3 regions of the Actinomadura sp. NPDC049753 genome follow, and region 1 is predicted to be linked to each of the others. Evidence: riboswitches for the same ligand, from Rfam matches in the RefSeq annotation. Region 1 holds a riboswitch; each other region holds the start of a gene.

What was found. A riboswitch is a leader RNA that binds a small molecule or an ion and turns the genes downstream of it on or off. The one in region 1 is predicted to bind thiamine pyrophosphate.
Region 2: another riboswitch for thiamine pyrophosphate. It lies ahead of thiO (glycine oxidase ThiO); the one in region 1 lies ahead of AB0K37_RS03825 (cytosine permease).
Region 3: another riboswitch for thiamine pyrophosphate. It lies ahead of thiC (phosphomethylpyrimidine synthase ThiC); the one in region 1 lies ahead of AB0K37_RS03825 (cytosine permease).

What each region holds. Positions count from the first base shown of each region.
Region 1 is NZ_JBFARL010000007.1:72,469-79,419, forward strand. Features, by position in the region: gene AB0K37_RS03820 (PAS domain-containing protein) at 120-2,132, opposite strand; gene AB0K37_RS03825 (cytosine permease) at 2,197-3,543, opposite strand; TPP riboswitch at 3,538-3,654, opposite strand; gene AB0K37_RS03830 (rhodanese-like domain-containing protein) at 3,749-4,084, opposite strand; gene AB0K37_RS03835 (SSI family serine proteinase inhibitor) at 4,288-4,593, shown strand; gene AB0K37_RS03840 (DNA-formamidopyrimidine glycosylase family protein) at 4,717-5,580, opposite strand; gene AB0K37_RS03845 (heavy-metal-associated domain-containing protein) at 5,779-5,985, shown strand; gene AB0K37_RS03850 (hypothetical protein) at 6,051-6,951, shown strand, end outside.
Region 2 is NZ_JBFARL010000215.1:54-7,004, forward strand. Features, by position in the region: gene AB0K37_RS34925 (helix-turn-helix domain-containing protein) at 45-419, opposite strand; gene AB0K37_RS34930 (FAD-dependent oxidoreductase) at 478-1,713, opposite strand; TPP riboswitch at 1,819-1,932, shown strand; gene thiO (glycine oxidase ThiO) at 1,922-3,049, shown strand; gene thiS (sulfur carrier protein ThiS) at 3,046-3,246, shown strand; gene AB0K37_RS34945 (thiazole synthase) at 3,249-4,025, shown strand; gene AB0K37_RS34950 (DMT family transporter) at 4,161-5,135, shown strand; gene pknB (Stk1 family PASTA domain-containing Ser/Thr kinase) at 5,169-6,951, shown strand, end outside.
Region 3 is NZ_JBFARL010000097.1:5,664-12,614, forward strand. Features, by position in the region: gene AB0K37_RS23820 (CDP-alcohol phosphatidyltransferase family protein) at 1-321, opposite strand, end outside; gene AB0K37_RS23825 (sensor histidine kinase) at 457-1,623, opposite strand; gene AB0K37_RS23830 (hypothetical protein) at 1,813-2,817, shown strand; TPP riboswitch at 2,867-2,980, shown strand; gene thiC (phosphomethylpyrimidine synthase ThiC) at 2,976-4,742, shown strand; gene AB0K37_RS23840 (TetR/AcrR family transcriptional regulator) at 4,952-5,533, shown strand; gene AB0K37_RS23845 (metallophosphoesterase) at 5,541-6,377, opposite strand; gene AB0K37_RS23850 (anthrone oxygenase family protein) at 6,529-6,951, opposite strand, start outside.

The sequences.
Region 1 (6,951 bases):
ACCGCACTTCTCCGCACCGTTCCCAGCCTGCCACCCCGCGAGACCGCCGAAAGCGCTGGTCACGCCCGTCTCACCGGACCGCCCGGGGCGGACTGTCCGCACGGTAAGTAACCGTCCGCTCAGCGCGCGGAACGCAACACCAGGCGCATGCAGGTCCCCTCGCCCGCCCGCGCGCCACCTGCGGGTCCGCGCCCGTTCGTGACGGAGAGTAGCCGACCGGCCGGTTCCCCCTGGGTGCTTTCGGGGGCAATGGACTGATTATTGGGGGTTTGAGTGGTTTCGTTGTGAGATGTCTCACGCTCGGCCGGATGAGCGGAGATCGTGCCGCCCTGCGCCTCCGTCAGCCGTCTGACGATGTACAGGCCGAGCCCGATGCCGCCGAACCGGCGGCGGTCCCCCGCGTCGCCCTGGACGAACCGCTCGAAGATCCGCTCATGGTCGCCGGCCGGGATGCCGATGCCCTCGTCGGAGACCGTGACGACGATCCCGGCCCCCTCGCGGCGGGCCCGCACCCGCACGGTCCCGCCGTCCGGGGAGTACTTGAACGCGTTCTCCAGCAGCTGCCCGAGGACGATGTCGGTGGCCATCGCGTCCCCGCTGCACGGCGGCAGGTCGGGGGCGATCTCCAGCTCCACCCGGTGCAGCGGCGACAGCGAGCGGAACCCGGCGACCACGCCCTCCAGGACGCGGCCGAGATCGAACGGCTCGATCGTCACGGCCAGCTCGTCGGCCCCGGCGCGCGACCCGAGCAGCAGGTGCTCGACGAGCCGCCCGAGCGACTGGGCCCGCTCGGCGATGGTGGCGACCGCGGCGCGGCGGTCGGCGTCGGTCAGCTCGTCCCACCGGTTGACCAGCGTGGACGCGAACCCCTGCACGACCGTGATCGGGGTGCGCAGCTCGTGGCTGGTCGTGGCGAGGAACAGGTCCTTGGCCTCCTCCAGCGCCTTGGCCTCCGAGACGTCGCGGAAGTCGACGACCAGCTCGCCGGTCTCCTCGATCTCGGCGGCCAGCACGTTCAGCCACGTGCCCGACTCCAGGCGGAACGTGAGCATCTCGCCGAGCGCGGGCATGTCGAAGGGCAGCGGGCGCCCGATCGCGTCCTCCGGCGGGATGCCGGTCAGGGTGTGCGCGGAGTTGTTCCAGTGCCGGACGACGAGGTCGTGGTCCAGCACCGCGATGCCGTCGGCGCTGGAGTCGATGACGGCGCGCTCGTGGGCCCGCTGCCGGACGACCTCCGCGTAGGCGACGGCGTTGCCGACCGCGACCCCGGCGTGCCCGGCGAGCAGCTCCAGCAGTTCGAGCTCGGTGTGCCCGATCTTGCGTCCGGAGAACAGCGCGTACAGCGCGCCGTACGGCCGGTTCTGCAGGTACGAGAGGCCGAGCGCGATCGTGTGCAGGCCGGGCAGCTCCGACCAGATCAGGTCGCCGAGGCGCCGCTCGCCCGTCGCGAGCTTGACGGTCTTGCCCGACCGCAGCAGCTCCCCGACCAGGCTCGGCCTCAGCTCGGCGCACCGGCCGCGCATCCGCTCCGGCAGCCCCGACATGCTGACGAGCCGCAGCCGCTCGCCCTCGATCTTGACGAATCCGCCGGCGTCGGCGCCGGTCAGCTCGATGAGCGCGGCGGTGATCCGGTCGAGCACGACGGCCAGGTCGAGCTCGGCGCCGAGGTCGGCGACGATGTCGTTCAGCCGCCGGACCAGCCGGGCCCGCTCGGTCATGCGGTTCTGGACGATCTCGTCGTCCTCGACCGGGTGGTACACCCCGACCCAGCCGAGCAGCGTGCCGCTCGGATCCTTCAGCAGGCTCGTGTCGATGCGCACGTCGATGAGCCGGCCCTCGCGGTGGAAGCGGCGGGTGGCGATCGAGATCTGCCCGCCGTCGCTCTCGCCCTCGCCGCCGCGCCGGGTGAGGAGCCGCTCCTGGACGGCGTTGTGCTCGGCCTTCAGCTCGTCGGGGACGATCGGCGGGACCCGGCCGAGCATCTCCTCGGCGCTCCAGCCGAACATGCGCTCGGCCGCCGGATTCCACACGGTGACCCGGTGCCGCTGGTCCACGGCTACGATCGCGTCGGCGGCGCTCTCGATGACGGCCCGCGCGATCGGATCGTGCACGTGCTGATACACGTCTGTCATCGTGCCACCGCACTCCGGCATGGCGCCGGGCAACTTGCGCCGAAACTTGCTTTCGACCCAAACCTTACCGTCTGGTAAGCCTACCGATGAGCAGGGCCGCGACCCCCGCCACCAGGAACGACAGCAGCGAGGCGCTCATCCACGTCTGCGGCGTGAAGTGGAGCGCGTCCCGCACGTCCGACCAGAACGCGGTCCAGCGGGCGACCGTGCCCGGGTTGACGAGCTGGTAGACGACGAACCCGATCGCCCATGCCGCGATCATGCCCCAGCGGGACGGCGCGGTCCGCGAGACGTCCCAGCCGCCCGCCCGGCGGCGGCCGAGGAAGAAGTCGGCGGCGAGGACGCCGAGCATCGGCACGAACACCGATCCGATCAGCGACAGGAAGCCCGCGTAGTCGCCGATGTCCAGGACCAGCGCGAGCACGGTGATGCCGGCGCCGAGTGCGACGCTCAGCACCCGGCGGTCGGCCCGGGGGAACAGGTTCTGGATCGACACCGCCGTGGAGTAGGTGTCGGCGAACGACTGGTCGGCCTCCCGCAGCACGAACACGGCGAAGAACAGCACGCCCAGCGAGACGCCCAGGAACGGGTCGAAGATCCTGCCCGAGTCGCCCGCGACCAGCGCCAGCGCGAGCAGCCCGAGGACGTAGGCGACGATCTGCGTGACGGAGTAGCCGACGGCCGCGGCGCCGAAGGCCCCGCGCTCGGTGCGCGCGTGCCGGGTGTAGTCGGCGGCGACCGGGACCCAGGAGATCGACACGGCCAGCGCGGCGTCCGCGCCGAGCCAGAACCCGCCCCACGAGCCCTGCGTCAGGTCGGGCAGCGGCTCCCGGACGAGCTGGACGTAGAAGTACACGAGCGCGATCGCCACCGCGACGGTCACATAACGGCGCAGCAACCGCACCGAGCCGAGCGGCCAGACGGTCAGCACGGTCGTGATCGCGCCCGCGGCGACCACGTAGCCCCAGCGCGGAACGCCGTCCCACAGCTCGCGGGCGGCGTCGGCGATGACGATCAGCTCGAACGTCCCCCACCCGACGAGCTGGGCGATGTTGAGGACGGTCGGCGCGTACGACAGCTTCGCGCCGAACAGGCCGCGCAGCAGCACCATCGCGGGCTGGCCGGTCCGCGCGCCGGGCACGGCGGCCAGGCCGAGCATCAGCCCGCCGAGGGCCGTCCCGACGGCCATCGCGACGATGCCCGCCATGATCGAGATCGTCGGCCGGCCGTCGGCGTCCGGCGCGAGGACGGTGTAGGCGCCGGAGAAGGCCAGGAGGCTGACGCCGAGGTTCCCCCAGAAGGCGCTCTGGTCCCAGAATCCGAGGACCTTGGGGGCCGGTTCGTCGAGGGTGAAGGGGACCTCGTCGGGGGCGCGCTCGTCCTGAGGGCGCTTTTCGACGTCGGACGTCACGGGACACACACTCCCTACGCCGGCATTACCCGGACAGGTTCATGCGGTCGGCGACGCCCTGGAGGCCGCCCTCTCAGCCCGGCTGTGGCCCGAGCTCCCGCGGTTATCGGTCAGGCCCGATCGTACAACCGCCCGTCACGCCTCAGAAGAGGGCATCCGGGTCAGATCACGCGAAATCCTTCAGATCACCGCGGAATCATTCATATCAAGCGACGTACGGCGGACCGTCCCCCGCGCCCTCCATCGGCCGGCCCGCCTCGGCCCACCCGTGCATGCCGTCGCCGACGTTCCTCGCCAGCCACCCCGCCTGGTTCAGCGCGGACGTGACCTGCGCGGACCGCGCCCCGGACCGGCAGATCACGTAGACCTCCCGGTCACGGGGGATCTCGCCGGCGCGGTCGCCGAGATGGCGCATGGGGATGTGGACCGCCGCGGGCGCGTGGCCCGCGTCCCACTCGTCCTGCTCCCGGACGTCCAGCAGGTAGCCGTCCTGCGGAACATCCGCGGCGACCACGGCCGGCACGTCTTCCCCGAAATTCATCACACCCCCCATGGAACCGCGCGAAGCCCCCCTGCGTCGAATCACGCATGCGGTATCGGACGCTCCTTTTCGCAGCGCCCGGGCTGGCCTTGCTCCTGTCCACGGCCGCCTGCGGCGACGAACAGGCAAACGGAAACTCCGCCGGAGCGCCTTCGGGCACGACGTCCGTGCAGCCGTCCGGCTCACCGGCGGACACGCTCACCGTGCGGGTGAAGGCCTCCAAGGAGGCGCCCGCCAAGACCTGGAGGCTGACCTGCGCCCCGCCGGGCGGCGACCATCCCGAGGCGGCCGGCGCCTGCGCGGCGCTCACCAAGGTCAAGGATCCCTTCGCACCCGTCCCCAAGGACCAGATGTGCACCGAGATCTACGGCGGTCCGGAGATCGCCACGGTCAAGGGCACCTGGCAGGGCAAGCCGATCGACACCACGTTCACCCGCGATGACGGCTGCCAGCTGCACCGCTGGAGCCAGATCGGCCCGGTCTTCGGGAACGTCCCGAAGGTCCGCTGACCCCGTCCCGAACCCTTCGATCCGTCCGGACGAGCCATCCCCGTTCCGGCTCCGTCCCCGACTCCGGTCGCCAGGCCCCGGCACCCGCCGGGGCCTGGCCCGTCTCACGGCGCCCGCGGCCCGCTACTTGAGGAGGCGGGACATGCGGCGGTCGGCGAGCGGCTTGCCGCCCGTCTGGCAGGTGGGGCAGTACTGGAGCGCCGAGTCGGCGAACGACACCTCGCGGACCGTGTCCCCGCACACCGGGCATTTCTCGCCCGCGCGCCCGTGCACCCGCAGGCCCGTCTTCTTCTCGCCCTTGAGGTCCTGGGCCTCGAGGCCGCGCGAGCGCTCCACCGCGTCCCGCAGCGTGGTGACGATCGCCTCGTGCAGGACGGCGACGTCCTCCTCGGTCAGCGAAGACGCGATCTTGAACGGGGACATCCTGGCGACGTGCAGCACCTCGTCGGAGTAGGCGTTGCCGATACCGGCGATCACCTTCTGGTCGCGCAGCAGCCCCTTGATCTGGCTGCGCTTGCCGTTGACGATCCCGGCGAGGGCCGCGGCGGTGAACGACTCGTCCAGCGGGTCGGGTCCGAGGGACGCCACGCCGGGCACGTCGTCGGGGTCGCGGACGACGTAGACGGCGAGGCCCTTCTTGGTGCCGGCCTCGGTGAGGTCGAAGCCCGAGCCGTCGTCCAGGTGCACGCGCAGGGCGAGCGGGTTCTTGCCTCCGGGCCGGACGGGCCTGGCCGGGATCTCGTCGCGCCAGCGCAGCCAGCCGGCGCGGGCGAGATGGACGACGAGGTGCAGCCCGTCGACGTCGAGGTCGAGGAACTTGCCGTGCCGGGCCGCGCCGGTGACGGTCAGCCCGCCGAGCGCGGTCACCGGCGGGTCGTAGGTCTTCAGCGCGGAGATGGCGAGAACATCGACGCGGGCGACGGCATGGCCGACCGCGCGCTCCCGCAGGAACCCCGCCAGCGCCTCCACCTCAGGTAGCTCAGGCATGGCTTCAGTATCCGCGACGAGCCGCGCCGCCGGAACGTCCGTCCACAGCCCTGTGGACGCCTGTGGAAAACCCTGGGGGTGATGTGACCCGGATCTCGGAATCACCCATACCCCCCAGGGGTTGTCAGAGGTGTCCGGTTATGGCAGCATGAGGCCCACGAGATACCCCCCAGGGGTAAAAGACCGAGGGAGAAGACGATGAGCACCGCCACCTACACCGTCAGCGGAATGACCTGCGGCCACTGCGTGAGCTCGGTGACCGAGGAGGTCGAGCAGATCGCCGGTGTGACCGGCGTGGACGTCGACCTCCAGACCGGCAAGGTCACCGTCACGAGCGAGACCCCCCTCGACGACGCCCGGGTCAAGGACGCCGTCGAGGAGGCCGGATACCAGCTGACCTCCTGAGCGGACCGCGCCTCGCCCCCGCGGGCGGGGTGCGTCCCTCGCAACACCGAGCGGAGTGAAACGGCATGAACAGCGCGACCAGGCTGGGGGCCTACGCAGTGGGCCTGGCGGTGGTCTTCGGCGGCGCCGCGAGCGTCGGCAAGATCGTCGGCCCTGTCGGAGGAACGGCGAAGATGGCGTCCCATGAGAACGGCGGAGGCGGGCACGGCGGCGGGCACGGCGGCGGAGGCCACGAGACCGCGGCGTCCCACGCGCCGGGCGGCCTCCAGGTGTCGGAGGACGGCTTCACGCTGGCCCCGCAGCAGACCGTCCTCAGCGCCGGCGAGAAGACGGACTTCCGGTTCACGATCAACGGGCCGGACGGCAAGCCCGTCACCGGGTTCAAGCCGCTGCACGGCAAGCGCCTGCACCTGATCGTGGCGCGGCGCGACCTGTCCGGCTTCCAGCACCTGCACCCGACCGAGGCCGGGGGCGGCGTCTGGACCGTCCCGATCACGCTGGCCAAGCCCGGCGTGTACCGGTTCTTCACCGACATCCAGCCGGACGGCGCGAAGCGGCAGCTCACGCTCGGCACGGACGTGTTCGTCCCCGGCGACCTGAAGCCCGCGCCGCTGCCCGAACCCGAGCAGGTCGCGAAGGTGGACGGCTACGAGGTGCGGCTCACCGGGGGCCTCACTCCCGGAAAGTCGACCGAGCTGACCCTCAGCGTGAGCAAGGACGGCAGGCCGGTCACCGACCTGGAGCCGTACCTTGAGGCGTACGGGCACCTCGTCGCGCTGCGGCAGGGCGACCTGGCCTACCTCCACGTCCACCCGGACGGGGAGCCCGGCGACGGCGAGACCGAGCCCGGCCCCGGGATCACGTTCTTCGCCGAGGCGCCCAGCTCCGGCGCGTACCGCCTGTACCTGGACTTCAAGCACGACGGCAAGGTCCGCACGGCCGAGTTCACGGTGCACGCCGGGAACG
Region 2 (6,951 bases), on a different contig from region 1:
TTACATGTCCGTTCTCAGGCCTGCTCTAGGCCGCCGGCGGCGGCCTAGAAGGCGAGCGCCTGGGCGCGGCGGCGGACCTCGGTCCCCCGGTTCTCGGTGAGCGCGTCCACGGGCGTTCCCGGCAGCGTGTCGTCGGCCGTGAACAGCCACCGGATGGTCTCGGCGTCGTCGAAGCCGGCGTCCGACAGGAGGGTCAGCGTGCCGGGCAGTCCCTTGATGACCTGGCCGTCCTTGATGAAGGCCGCGGGCACCATCGGCTCCCCGCCCCGGCGCACCGCGAGAATGCGGTGCTCGTGGATGAGCTGCTTGATCCGGTTGGGCTTGATCCCCAGCCTGTCGGCGGTCTCCCGGAGGGTGAGCCACTCGCCGGCCAGGGCGTCGGTGCGGGGGTCCAGTGCGCTGTCAACGGTTGCGTGCATCTGCGTCACGCCCCCTTGCTACCACGCCTTCGGAAGACTCAAACCCGCTGCGCAGCCGTTACGTCCCCTCTGATCGCTCTGCGCGAACAGCCTGCCGCACGGGGACGTCCGGGTCGGCGATCGCCTCCGGATCCACCGGCGTCCCCGCGGCGATCACGCGCCTCGCCTGCACCAGGTCGCGGGGCCGGCCGACGGTGAGGATCGCGTCGAGGCGGTCTCCGGTCAGCCACGCCACCGCCCATCTGGAATCGGACGGGTCGCCCCTGCGCACGAGCCGTTCGGACGCGGAGTGGTCGCCCGCGTACTGGACCATGCGCCCGAACTGCTCCGACCAGAAGTACGGGGCGGCGTCGTACACGGCGTCCTGCCCGAGGAGGGCCGCGGCGGCGACCTCCGGGGCGTTCAGCGCGGTGTCCCAGTGCTCGACGAGGAGCCTGCGCCCGTAGCGGTGCGACCACCAGGCGGCGCAGTCGCCGACCGCCACGACGTCCGGGCGCAGCGCGCCCGGGGCCTCCTCTCCCATGTAGGTCCGGAACGAGCCGTCGGTGACGACACCGCGCTCCAGCAGCAGCCCGGAGCCCTCCAGCCACGACAGGACGGGCCGGACCCCGACGCCGACGACCACCTCGTCGGCGTCGACGCGGCCTCCCCCGGCGAGGACGAGGCCGCCGTCGCGCACCTCCGCGACCTTGACCCCGGTCCGCAGCTCGACGCCGGCCTCCGCGTACCAGGGGGCGGTGAGCGCGCCGACCTCGGGCCCGATCGCGCCCGCCAGCGGGGTGTCGGCCGCCTCCACGACGGTGACCGCGCAGCCCCGGCGGGCCGCGGCGGTGGCGACCTCGGCGCCGATCCAGCCCGCGCCGACGATCACGATGCGGGCGCCCGCGGTGAGCCGGGCGCGCAGGTCGCGGGCCTCGTCGATGGTGCGCAGCACGTGCTGCCGCCCCTCCCCGGGCAGCGTGATCGGGGCGGCGCCGGTCGCGATCACGAGCCCGTCGAAGGGCAGGTCGCCCGCCGTGGACGCCACCGTGCCGCCGCGTCCGGGCCCGTCCAGCCGCAGGCCGGTGGCGCGCTCGCCGAGCAGCAGCTCGCAGCGCAGCGCGTCCCAGTCGGCGTCGACGGTCGTGTCGTCGGACTCGCCCGCGAGGACGGCCTTCGACAGCGGCGGCCGGTCGTAGGGCCGGTGCCGCTCCGCCGACACGAGGGTCAGCGCGCCCTCGTACCCCTTGCTCCGCAGGGCCTCGACGGCGCGCACGCCGGCCAGCCCGCCACCCACGACGATGACCCTCTCCATGAAGGTCACCCTAACGGGCGGCGATCCGCGGATGGACAGGTGTCCAGGCAGTCGCCCGGTTCGCCGAGGTCGTAAGGTGGGGGCAGCGGAACGGCACAGCAGAACAGCACAGAGCGCGGGAGTCCGGTGCGACCGGGCTGAGAGGGCGGCTGAACGGGCCGCCGACCGCCACGACCTGATCCGGATCATGCCGGCGAAGGGAGCGCGCATGCAGATCGTCATCATCGGCGCCGGGGTGATCGGCCTGGCCACCGCCTGGCGGACCGCCGCCGGCGGCGCCGCCGTCACCCTGGTCGACCCCGCGCCCGCCTCCGGGGCCTCCGCCGTGGCGGCGGGCATGCTCACCCCGGTCAGCGAGCTGACCTACGGCGAGGAGCCGCTGCTGCGGCTCGGCCTCGCCTCCCGCGACCGGTACGGCGCGTTCGTCGCCGAACTGGAGGAGCTGACCGGCCTCGACACCGGGTACCGCACCGACGGGATCATCGAGGTCGCGTTCGACTCCGACGACCTGCGGCACCTGGACGACCTGCGCCGGTTCCAGGAGAGCCTGGGCATCCCCGCCGAGGCGCTCACCGGCCGCGAGTGCCGGCGGCTGGAGCCGATGCTCGCGCCCGGCGTGCGCGGCGGCCTGCTCGCCCCCGAGGACGGCTCGGTCGACCCCCGCAGGCTCGCCCCTGCGCTGCTGGCGGCGTGCGACCGGCTGGGGGTCCGGCTTGTCCGGCGGCGGGCGGAGCGGGTCGTCGTCGAGAACGACGCCGCCGCCGGCGTGGGCCTGGACGACGGCACGGTGATCCCCGCGGACCGGGTGCTGCTGGCCGCCGGGCCGTGGTCGGGCGACCTCGGCGGCCTGCCTCCCGGGACCGTTCCACCCGTCCGCCCGGTCAAGGGCCAGGTGATCCGGCTGCGCACCCGCGCGCCGTTCCTGCGGCGGTCGACCCGCGGCCTCGTCCGGGGATCGTCGGTCTACCTGGTGCCACGTGCCGACGGAGAGATCGTGGTCGGCGCCACCCAGGAGGAGCTGGGCTTCGACACGCGGGTCACCGCCGGCGGGCTGTGGGAGCTGCTGCGCGACGCCCGCGAGCTGCTCCCCGGCATCACCGAGCTGGAGTTCGCCGAGGTAACCGCCGGGCTGCGGCCCGGCTCCCCCGACAACGCGCCCGTGATGGGCCCGACCGCGCTGCCCGGTCTGCTGGTGGGCACCGGGCACTTCCGCAACGGCATCCTGCTCACGCCCGTGAGCGCCGACATCCTGTCCGCGATGCTGCTGGACGGGCCCGTCCCCGAGGTCGCCGGGCCGTTCGCCCCCGACCGCTTCTCCCCCGAGGTGAGCGCATGAAGGTGATCGTCAACGGTGAGCCGCGCGAGCTGCCCGACGGCGCGAGCGTGGCCGAGGTCGTCGCGTCCGTCACCGCGGCCGCGACGGGCGTGGCCGCGGCGCTGAACGACGAGGTCGTCCGGCGCGCGGAGTGGGCGGCCACGCCCCTGCGGGACGCCGACCGCATCGAGGTGCTGACCGCGGTCCAGGGAGGATGAGGATGAACGACACCGACGGACTGGTCATCGCGGGCGAGGAGCTGGGCTCGCGGCTGATCATGGGAACGGGCGGGGCCCCGAGCATGGCGGTGCTGCGCGAGGCGCTGACCGCGTCCGGGACGGAGCTCACCACGGTCGCGATGCGCAGGGTGGACCCGTCCGCGCGCGGCTCGGTGCTGGACGTGCTGACCGAGTGCGGCATCCGGGTGCTGCCGAACACCGCCGGCTGCTTCACCGCGGGCGAGGCCGTCCTGACCGCCAAGCTCGCCCGGGAGGCGCTCGGGACGAACTGGGTCAAGCTGGAGGTGATCGCCGACGAGCGCACGCTGCTGCCCGACCCGATCGAACTGGTCGAGGCCGCCGAGCAGCTCGTCGACGACGGCTTCGTCGTCCTGCCCTACACCAGCGACGACCCGGTCCTGGCGCACCGGCTGGAGCAGATCGGCTGCGCGGCCGTGATGCCGCTCGGCTCGCCGATCGGGTCGGGGCTCGGCATCCGCAACCCGCACAACATCGAGCTGATCGTGGAGCGCGCGACCGTCCCGGTGATCCTCGACGCGGGGCTCGGCACGGCGTCGGACGCGGCCCTCGCCATGGAGCTCGGCTGCGACGCCGTGCTCCTCGCGACGGCCGTCACCCGCGCGCAGTCGCCGGCGCGGATGGCCGCCGCGATGCGGCACGCGGTCGAGGGCGGGCGGCTCGCGCGGCTCGCGGGGCGCATCCCCAAGCGCCGCTACGCCCAGGCGTCCTCCCCGTTCGACGGGCTCGCGACTTCGTAGCGACACTAAAGCCATACATGTAGAAATATTCGCTGGACCTGAACAGTCTCGCGCCACCACACTGGACACACCGGGGCGCAACCGCACACATCGCTTCGGTGTCGATGGAAGCGTCCCCTCCATAAGGTGCGTGACATGCAGCAAAACAGCGGTGCGCGCGCGAACAAGCTCGCGGTGGCGGCGGCGACGGTCACGGTGGTCTTCTGGGCCTCGGCCTTCGTCGCCATCCGAAGCGCGGGCGACGAGTACAGCCCCGGCGCCCTCGCCCTCGGCCGCCTCCTGTCCGGGACGGTCGTGCTGGGGGCGATCTGGCTCGTCCGGCGCGAGGGCCTGCCTCCCAAGGCCGCCTGGCCCGGCATCGCCACCGCCGGCCTTCTGTGGTTCGGCGCCTACATGGTCGTCCTGAACTGGGGCGAGCAGCTGGTGGACGCGGGCACCGCCGCCCTCGTCGTCAACATCGGGCCGATCCTCATCGCGCTCCTCGGCGGCTGGCTGCTGAAGGAGGGGCTGTCGCCCCGGCTGCTGCTCGGCATGGCCGTGTCGTTCACCGGCGCCGCCGTCGTCGGGCTGTCGATGTCCGGCGACGGCCGCGCGTCCGTCGGCGGGGTGCTGCTCTGCCTGGCCGCCGCCGTCACCTACGCGGCGGGCGTCGTCGCCCAGAAGCCCGCGCTCCGGCACGCGTCGGCGCTGCAGTTCACCACGTTCGCCTGCGCGATCGGCACGGTCGCCTGCCTGCCGTTCTCCGGGCAGCTCGTCTCGCAGGCCGCGCACGCCCCCGCGGGCGCCACCCTCAACATGGTCTACCTGGGCGTTTTCCCGACCGCGGTCGCCTTCACGACCTGGGGATACGCCCTCGCCCGCACGACCGCCGGGAAGATGGGCGCCACCACCTACGCCGCGCCCGCCCTCGTGGTGGGGATGTCGTGGCTGTTCCTCGACGAGGTCCCCGGCCCGGTCACCCTCGCCGGCGGGCTGCTGTGCCTCGCCGGCGTGGCCGTCTCCCGCAGCACGCGGTCGCTGCGCCGCCGCGTCCCGCCCGTCACTCCCGAACCGGGCGCCCCGGAGGAGTCACCCTCCGGGCTCATCGATGCTCATACTCGCGACGGATGAGAACCACGCGGAATCGCCCGTAAACTCGCACCGATGGACGCGACGGTTGCTGACCCACTCGTCGGGCGGGTGCTCGACGGGCGGTACCGCATTGAGTCCCGCATCGCGCGCGGCGGCATGGCCACGGTCTACCTCGCGCGCGACCTCAGGCTCGACCGCGTCATCGCGATCAAGGTGATGCACGCCGGACTCGCCTCGGACGAGGACTTCGTCGCCCGCTTCATCGGCGAGGCCAAGGCCGCCGCGGCGCTGTCCCACCCGAACGTCGTCGCCGTCTACGACCAGCGCACCGACGGCGAGCACGCCTTCCTGGTGATGGAGTACGTCGCCGGCCGCACCCTGCGCGACGCGCTGAACTCGCTCGGCCGGCTCGGCCCCCGCGCCGCTCTGGAGATCATGCAGCCGGTGCTGGCGGCGCTAGGCGCCGCGCACCGGGCCGGGCTCGTGCACCGCGACGTCAAGCCCGAGAACGTGCTGATCACCGAGGACGGCCAGGTCAAGGTCGCCGACTTCGGCCTCGCGCGGGCCGAGACCGCCAGCAAGATGACCAAGACCGGCATGATCATCGGGACGGTCGGCTACCTGGCGCCCGAGCAGGTGCTGTCCGGCAACGCCGACTTCCGCTCCGACGTCTACGCCGCCGGGATCATGCTGTTCGAGCTGATCACCGGCCGGCTCCCCCACCAGGGCGACACGCCCCTCGCCGTCGCCTACAAGCACGTGAACGAGACGGTGCCGCCGCCCTCCAGCGTCGTCCCCGGCATCCCCCCGCGGGTGGACGCCCTCGTCACCGACGCCACGAGCCACGACCCGGCGCGCCGCCCGCAGGACGCGAACCAGTACCTGGCCGAGGTCGCCGAGGTGTTCGGCGGCCTCCCCCGCGACTTCGACCGCCGCGTCGAGGAGGCGTCCCGCAACGCGACGAGCGTCCTGGAGACGCCGCCCGACCACGGCCGCACCGCCGTCATGGACGCCGAGACCCTGGCCCCCCAGCACGGCGTCCGCCCCACGAGGACCGACCGCGCCCTCGGCGCGCTGACCGGCCGCTACGTCATGATCGCCATCGGCCTGGTCGCGGCGGTCGTCCTCGGCTGGGCCGTGTGGTACCAGACGTCCGGCCAGTACGAGCACGTCCCTTCCTCGATCATCGGGATGAAGGTCGCCGAGGCCCGCGACCAGCTGGAGTCCGACGGCATGGACGTGCGCACCGCCAAGGCGGTCTACAGCGACCGCGTCCACAAGGGCGGCGTCGCCAAGTCCGACCCGCCCGCCGGCGCCCGCGTCGCCAAGGGCCAGACGGTCACCCTCACCCCGTCCCGGGGCATCACGCCCCGCGAGGTGCCCGACGTCGGAGGCAAGTCCCTCGCCGACGCCAAGAAGACCCTGGAGGACAAGGGCTTCACCGTAGGCCGGACGAGCAGCAGCCCCTCGCAGACCGTCTCCAAGGGCGACGTCATCAGCACCGACCCGGACGCCGGCGAGAAGCAGTCCCCCGACGTGCCCGTCTCCATCGTCGTCTCCACGGGCATGTCGATGCCCGGCCTCCTCGGCCAGAACGGCGACGCCGCCGCCAACCAGCTGCGCTCCATGGGCCTGGACGTCACCGTCCAGAAGAAGCAGGTGAACGGCAAGGACCCCAACACGGTGATCAGCCAGGACCCGTCCGAGGGCACCGGCGTCTCCCGCGGCGACAAGGTCACCATCGTCGTCAACAAGCGCGACTGCATCGTCGACGCGGGCCCGTTCCAGTTCGGCTGCGACGACGGCGACGGCAACCAGAACGTCCCCGTCCCGGACCTGACCGGCCGCCGGGTCA
Region 3 (6,951 bases), on a different contig from region 1:
CTCGCGGGCGACGAGCGCGAGCACCAGCCACAGCGGGATGATGTCGCGGATGGTGAGCCCGACGAGCGTGGCCAGGATGTAGAGGCGGTCGGCGGCCGGGTCGAGGACCATGCCGAGCTTGCTCGTCTGGTTGAACGCCCGCGCCAGCTTCCCGTCCAGCCAGTCCGACAGGCCCGCGAACACCAGCAGGCCGAGCGCCCACCAGTCCGCCTCGATCAGGACGAGCCACAGGAACAGCGGGACGCCCAGGAGCCGGGCGAGGCTCAGGATGTTGGGCACCGTGAAGATCCGGTCCTGTGGGGCCTCCTGCAAAGTGCTCACCGACGTGTCGCCTCCCCTGGTCCCCTTGATCCTGACCCTATCCGTAAGGGGTGGAAAGCCCCTCGGCGGTGTCGGCGTCGGAAGTCGGGAGGGTTCCGGCGAACGGGTGCCGCCGGAGCATCCCGGGGGCGCGCGTCACGCCCGGTGGGGCTCGACGGCGTTCTCCAGCGGGAGGACGGCGGTGACGACGAACCCTCCGGACTCCCCCGGCCCCGCGTCCAGCGTCCCGCCCACGCTGCGCGCCCGCTCGATCATTCCGAGGATCCCGAACCCCTCGGGCGGGCCGCCGGAGGGCCCCCGCCCGTTGTCGGCGACCCGGACGACGAGGCTCCCGCCGTCGCGCTCCAGGCTCACCGTCGCGCGCCTCGCGGCGGCGTGCTTGACAACGTTGGTCAGGGCCTCCTGGACGATCCGGTACGCCGCGACCCCCGTCTCGGGGGGCGGCGTCCCGACGTCCCCGTCCCGCAGGTCGACGTCGATCCCGCCGCCGCGCGCCGCGTCGACCAGGCCGGCGAGGGCGTGGAGGCCCGGCAGCGTCTCGGGGGCGCCGACGTCGGTGCCGCGCAGGACCTGGAGCGTGCCGCGCAGTTCGATCCGCGCGTCCCGGCACGTCGAGGCGATGGAGGCGAGCGCGTCGGCCAGCTCCTCCCGGTCGAGCGGCCGGTCCCCGCGCACCAGGTGGGCCGCGGCGCCCGCCCGCACGCCGATCAGGGTGATGCTGTGCGCGAGCAGGTCGTGCAGGTCGCGGGCGATCCGCAGGCGCTCCTCGGCGACCCGCCGGCGCGCCTCCTCCTCCCGGGTGCGCTCGGCCCGCTCGGCCCGCTCGGTGATCGTCGCGAGCCGCGCCCGGTGCACCCGCCACACCTGGACGGCGATGACGACCGACACCACGGCCTCGATGACGGCGATCTGCTCGCGCAGGGATCCGCCGCCCGCCCGCATCGCCGCGCCGACCACGCAGACGGCGAGCAGGAACCCGACGACGCCGAGGACGATGCGCACCCGGCGCCCGAGCACCGCGTAGGCGAACAGCGCGACCACCTCGGCGGGCACCAGCGCGTGGTGCTGGTACTGCGCCAGGTGGTAGGGCAGCACCAGGACCACCAGTGCCAGCAGGCCGGGGGTCGGCCACCGCCGGATCACCGCGAGGGGGACGTGCGCGGCCACCAGCAGCGCCGCGCCCGGCGCGTCCAGCCCCCGCACGCCGGGCCACAGCACCGCGGCGGCGGCCGCCGCTCCCGCCAGCGCCGACGCCGCCAGGGCGTCCTTCACCGTCACCTCGACCCGGGGCACCGTCAGCACGCGCCCATTCTCCCCCACTCACGCGATCTTCGCGCGGCGGCCCGCGCCCGCAGGAATGATCCTTTCGGCGGCCCCTGCGCGGCCGGAGGCCCGCCCTATAGTTCTGCAGACCCCGTCACGAAGGGCCGACAGTTGTCCGTCCCCCCGCCTGCTGTCCCCCCGCCTCCCGCCCCCGCGTCCGGGCTCCGGATGACCCTCGGCGCGCGGGCCTACCGATGGCCGCTCCGCGTCCTGGCCGCCGCGCCGGCGGCCGGCGCGGCCCTCGTGCTCGCGGCCCGCTCCGGCGCCGGGCCGCCCGACGCGGACAGTGCCCGCCGGATCCTGCTGATCTGCGGCGGCGGCTGCCTTCTCGCCGCCCTGGCCGCCCTCATCTGGGCCGTCCGGCTCCACTGGACCCGCCTCATCGTGACCATCGGCGAGCAGGGCGTGACCCTCCGCCGCGGCGGGCGGGAGGCGGCCGTCCCGGCCGGAGCCGTGGAGGCGGTCGGGATCAGGTGGCCCGTCGACGACCCGGTGTGGACGCTCTGGCTCGACCCGGAGCGGGCGCCCGGCGTCGAGGCCGTCGCCGAGGTCGACGGGAACGCGGTGACCCTGCTCAGGGGCGGGTCGCTCCCGTCCGGATGGCTCCCGGCCGTCCGGACCGCGACCGCGGACCGCCTGGGCGCCGCCTGGCGGGTCGTCGACGACGAGGGCCGGGAGGTTCCCCCGCCGGCGGCCGGCGCCCTGGCCGGGGCCCGCCACATCGTCGTGGACGGCGCGGGCCGGTACCGCGACCGGCGCGGAGGCGCGGTCCTCGCCGTGGCCTGCCGGGGGCGCGGCAGGCGGACCACCGTGCTGCGCGACCCCCACACCGCCGCGCTGCTGGTGGTCCGGGGCCCGTCCCGGCTGCCGGGCCGCGACCGCGTGCGCGTCCTCGACGCGGACGGCCGCCCTCTCGGATTCGTGCGCGGCCTGCGGGAGCCGTCCTTCCACACCGCTCGCGGGACGCTCCTCGGCACCACCCGCGCGACCGGGGACGGCCTGGTCGTCACCGGCGTCGACGGCCGCCGCTCGGCCACGCTGCGCATCGGCGGCGGCGCCGAGGCCGGAGTCGAGCTGGAGCGGTCGCCGTCCGCCCCGGACCCCCTCCGCAGCCTGGCCCTGGCCCTGCCCGTCGCGATCCCCGCGCGGGACCTCCGCGCGGGCGCGTTCTAGCCCATGGGCGGCGGTTGCGGCAACCGGGGCCGTCCGGGTTAACGTCGTGGCGACAGATCGCGGGGGCCCGGCGAACCGGGCTGAGATAGCGGCTGGGACGGCCGCTGACCGCATGAACCTGACCGGGTAATGCCGGCGTAGGGAGAGATCGAGTCGTCATGACCGAACCTGTGGTTCCAGCTGCCCGCAAGACCTACCTCCAGGGCTCGCGCCCGGAGATCCGGGTCCCGATGCGGGAGGTGCCGCTGACCAACGGCGACGTCGTCGTCCTGTACGACACGTCCGGGCCGTACACCGATCCCGAGCACCAGACCGACGTGCGCCGGGGGCTGCCGCCGCTGCGGGAGGCCTGGATCGCCGAGCGCGGCGACACCGCCCCCTACGAGGGGCGGGCCGCGCGCCCCGAGGACGACGGGCGCCGGTCGTCGCCGTCCGGCGTCCCCCTGGGCGCGGGCGGCCGACTTCCCCAGGCCGACGGCGAGGGCGCCCTGCCGCGGCGGCCGCGGCGCGCCACCGGCGGCGCGGTGACGCAGCGCGCCTACGCGCGGCGCGGGGAGATCACGCCGGAGATGGAGTTCGCCGCGCTGCGCGAGGGCGTGGCGCCGGAGGTCGTCCGGGACGCGCTGGCGGCCGGGCGCGCGGTGCTGCCCGCCAACGTCAACCATCCCGAGATCGAGCCGATGGTCATCGGGCGGGACTTCCTGGTCAAGGTCAACGCCAACATCGGCAACTCGGCCGTCGCGTCCTCGATCGAGGACGAGGTCGAGAAGATGACGTGGGCGACCCGCTGGGGCGCCGACACGATCATGGACCTGTCGACGGGCCGCGACATCCACACCACGCGCGAGTGGATCCTGCGCAACTCGCCCGTGCCGGTCGGGACCGTCCCGCTGTACCAGGCGGTGGAGAAGGTCGGCGGCGACCCGGCGGAGCTCACCTACGAGATCTTCCGCGACACCGTGATCGAGCAGGCGGAGCAGGGCGTGGACTACATGACCGTCCACGCCGGGGTGCTGCTGTCCTACGTGCCGCTGACGGCGCGGCGCAAGACGGGGATCGTGTCGCGGGGCGGATCGATCATGGCGGCCTGGTGCCTGGCGCACCACGAGGAGAACTTCCTCTACACCCGCTTCGAGGAGCTCTGCGAGATCTTCGCCGCCTACGACGTGACGTGGTCGCTGGGGGACGGGCTGCGTCCGGGCTCCATCGCGGACGCCAACGACGAGGCCCAGTTCGCCGAGCTGCGCACCCAGGGCGAGCTGACGCGGATCGCGGCGCGGTTCGGCAACCAGGTGATGAACGAGGGCCCCGGCCACGTCCCGATGCACAAGATCAAGGAGAACGTCGACCTCCAGCAGGAGTGGTGCGACGGCGCGCCGTTCTACACCCTCGGCCCGCTGACCACCGACATCGCGCCCGGCTACGACCACATCACCTCGGCGATCGGCGCCGCGATGATCGGCTGGCACGGCACCGCGATGCTCTGCTACGTCACGCCGAAGGAGCATCTCGGGCTGCCGGACCGCGAGGACGTCAAGGCCGGCGTGATCGCATACAAGATCGCCGCGCACGCCGCCGACCTCGCCAAGGGCCATCCGGGCGCGCAGGCGTGGGACGACGCGCTGTCGGAGGCGCGGTTCGACTTCCGCTGGGAGGACCAGTTCAACCTGTCCCTGGACCCCGGCACCGCGCGCGCCTTCCATGACGCGACGCTCCCGGCCGCGCCGGCCAAGACCGCGCACTTCTGCTCGATGTGCGGGCCGCACTTCTGCTCCATGAAGATCACGCGGGACGTGCGGCGGTTCGCGGCCGAGCGCGGCCTCGCCGACGCGGAGGCCCTCGCCGCCGGGATGCGGGAGAAGGCCGAGGAGTTCAGGGCGGGCGGCGGGCGCCTGAACCTCCCCGTCTCGCCCGCCGACGCCTGACCCGAGCCGGACGCGGGGACGCCGAGCGAGGCGTCGGGATCGCGGCCGGGCCCGTCGTGCACCCGTGCGCGGCGGGCCCGGCCGCGTTCGGGCCATCTCGGCGCAGGTCGGGGCACCGGCGCGGATAGGATTGAGGGACCGTTCCAAAGCCGCGGATCCTCCCGATCGCCGCAGGCCCGTTCCATCCCCGGGAAGGATCGACGACCCAGGTGACCAGCGACGACACGCCGAAGGCGCGCCCGGTTCGGGCCGACGTTCGCCGCAACCGCGCGCGGCTGCTCGCCGCGGCGCGGGAGACCTTCCAGCGCCAGGGGGCGGGCGCCTCGCTCGAAGGCGTCGCGCGGCTCGCGGGCGTCGGCATCGGCACGCTCTACCGCCACTTCCCCACCCGGCAGGACCTCCTGGAGGCGCTGCTCGCCGACGTCTACGCCGGGCTGGCCTCGGCCGCCCGCGATCTGCTGGACTCCCCGTCCCCCGGCGAGGCCCTGCTGGCCTGGCTGCGGACGTTCGTCTCGGAGATCACCGCGTTCCCGGGCATGGCGGCCTCGGCGATGGTGTCGCTGCGCGACCCCCGGCTCGACCCGACCGGCTCCCGCGCGGCGATGTCGGAGGCGGGCGAGGCGCTGCTCGTCCGCGCGCAGCGCGGCGGGGACGCGCCCGCCGGCGCGGCGTTCGGCGACGTGCTGAGGCTCGCGGGCGCGATCGCGACGGTCGCCGAGCGGGACCCGGACGCCGCGGCCCGGCTGCTGTCGCTCGCCGCCGGCGGCGTGGCGCCCGGCGCGGCCCGCTAGAAGCCGGTCAGTCCGTCTCGGGGACGGGCAGGACTCGGCGGGGGCCCCGCGGCGCATCGGCCCGCCGGCGCCACTCGCGCGGGTAGCCGACCGACACCTCGATGTGCGGGACCCCGCCGGTCCAGATCGTCCGGGGGATGTGCAGGTGCCCGTAGACGACGGACACCGCGCCGAACCGGCTGTGCCAGTCGGCGGTGCGCTCGGTGCCGCACCACTGGGCGAACTCGGGGTACCAGAGGACGCGGGTGGGTTCGCGGACGAGCGGCCAGTGATTGACGAGCACGGTCCGCGTCCCCGGCTCCAGGGCGGACAGGCGCTGCTCGGTGTAGGCGATCCTGGCGTCGCACCAGGCGTCCCGCCCGGGATACGGGTCGGGGTGCAGGTAGACCTCGTCGGTGCACACGACACCGGCCTCGTGCGCGGCTTTGAGGGCCTCCTCCTTGCTGGACGTCCCGTCGGGGCGGAACGTGTAGTCGTACAGGATGAACAGCGGCGCCACGGTGACGGCGCCGTCCGGGCCGTCCCAGACGGGAAAGGGGTCCTCGGGGGTCAGCACGCCCAGGCCGCGGCACATCTCGACGAGCCGGCGGTAGCGGGCCTCACCGCGCAGTTGCACGGGGTCGTCCTTGACGGTCCACAGCTCGTGGTTGCCGGGCACCCACAGCACGGCGGCGAAGCGCTCGGCGAGGGTGCGCAGCGTCCACTCGACGTCGGCGAAGCGCTCGCCGACGTCGCCCGCCACGATCAGCCAGTCGTCCTCGGACGCGGGCCGCAGGCCCTCGACGAACGCGCGGTTCTCCGGGAACCCCACGTGCAGGTCACTGATCGCGTAGACGCCGCCCATCCAGCGATGGTAAGCCCCGGGCCCGCGCGGACCGCGCCTCCGCGGACATCTACGCCCCCACTCTCATTTCCATGCGAGTGAGGGCGCAGCGTGGGCATGGAAACGGGATCCGTGCTCCTTGCCGGAGCACGGACCCCGCCGGTCCGCCAGATCAGTTGTTCTTGCCCCAGACGTACACGGCCAGGCTCATGGCGAGGAGGCTCGCCCAGCTGAACACGGCGCGGACGGTGTTCCACGCCGTCCAGCGGCCGGAGTAGTCCGACCAGATCTTCGCCGCCTCGGCCGCGTCCTTCGGGATCGCGACACCGTCCAGGACGTTGTTCATCGGGATGTTGACCGCGAAGCTCGGGAGGAGCGCGCCCGCGAAGTACAGGCCCGCCGCGGCGAAGAAGAGCAGGGCCGCCGACTTCTGGTCCAGGGTGAGCAGCAGCACCCCCGCCGCCGCCGCCAGCACCGGGACCAGGAGGAACATCGCCACGAAGATCGGGTTCTGGATCCTCTGGTTGATGCCCTGCATCGCGTCGATCGCCGACGCGGGCCGCGCCGCGTTCAGTCCGGGCATGACGCCGGTGGA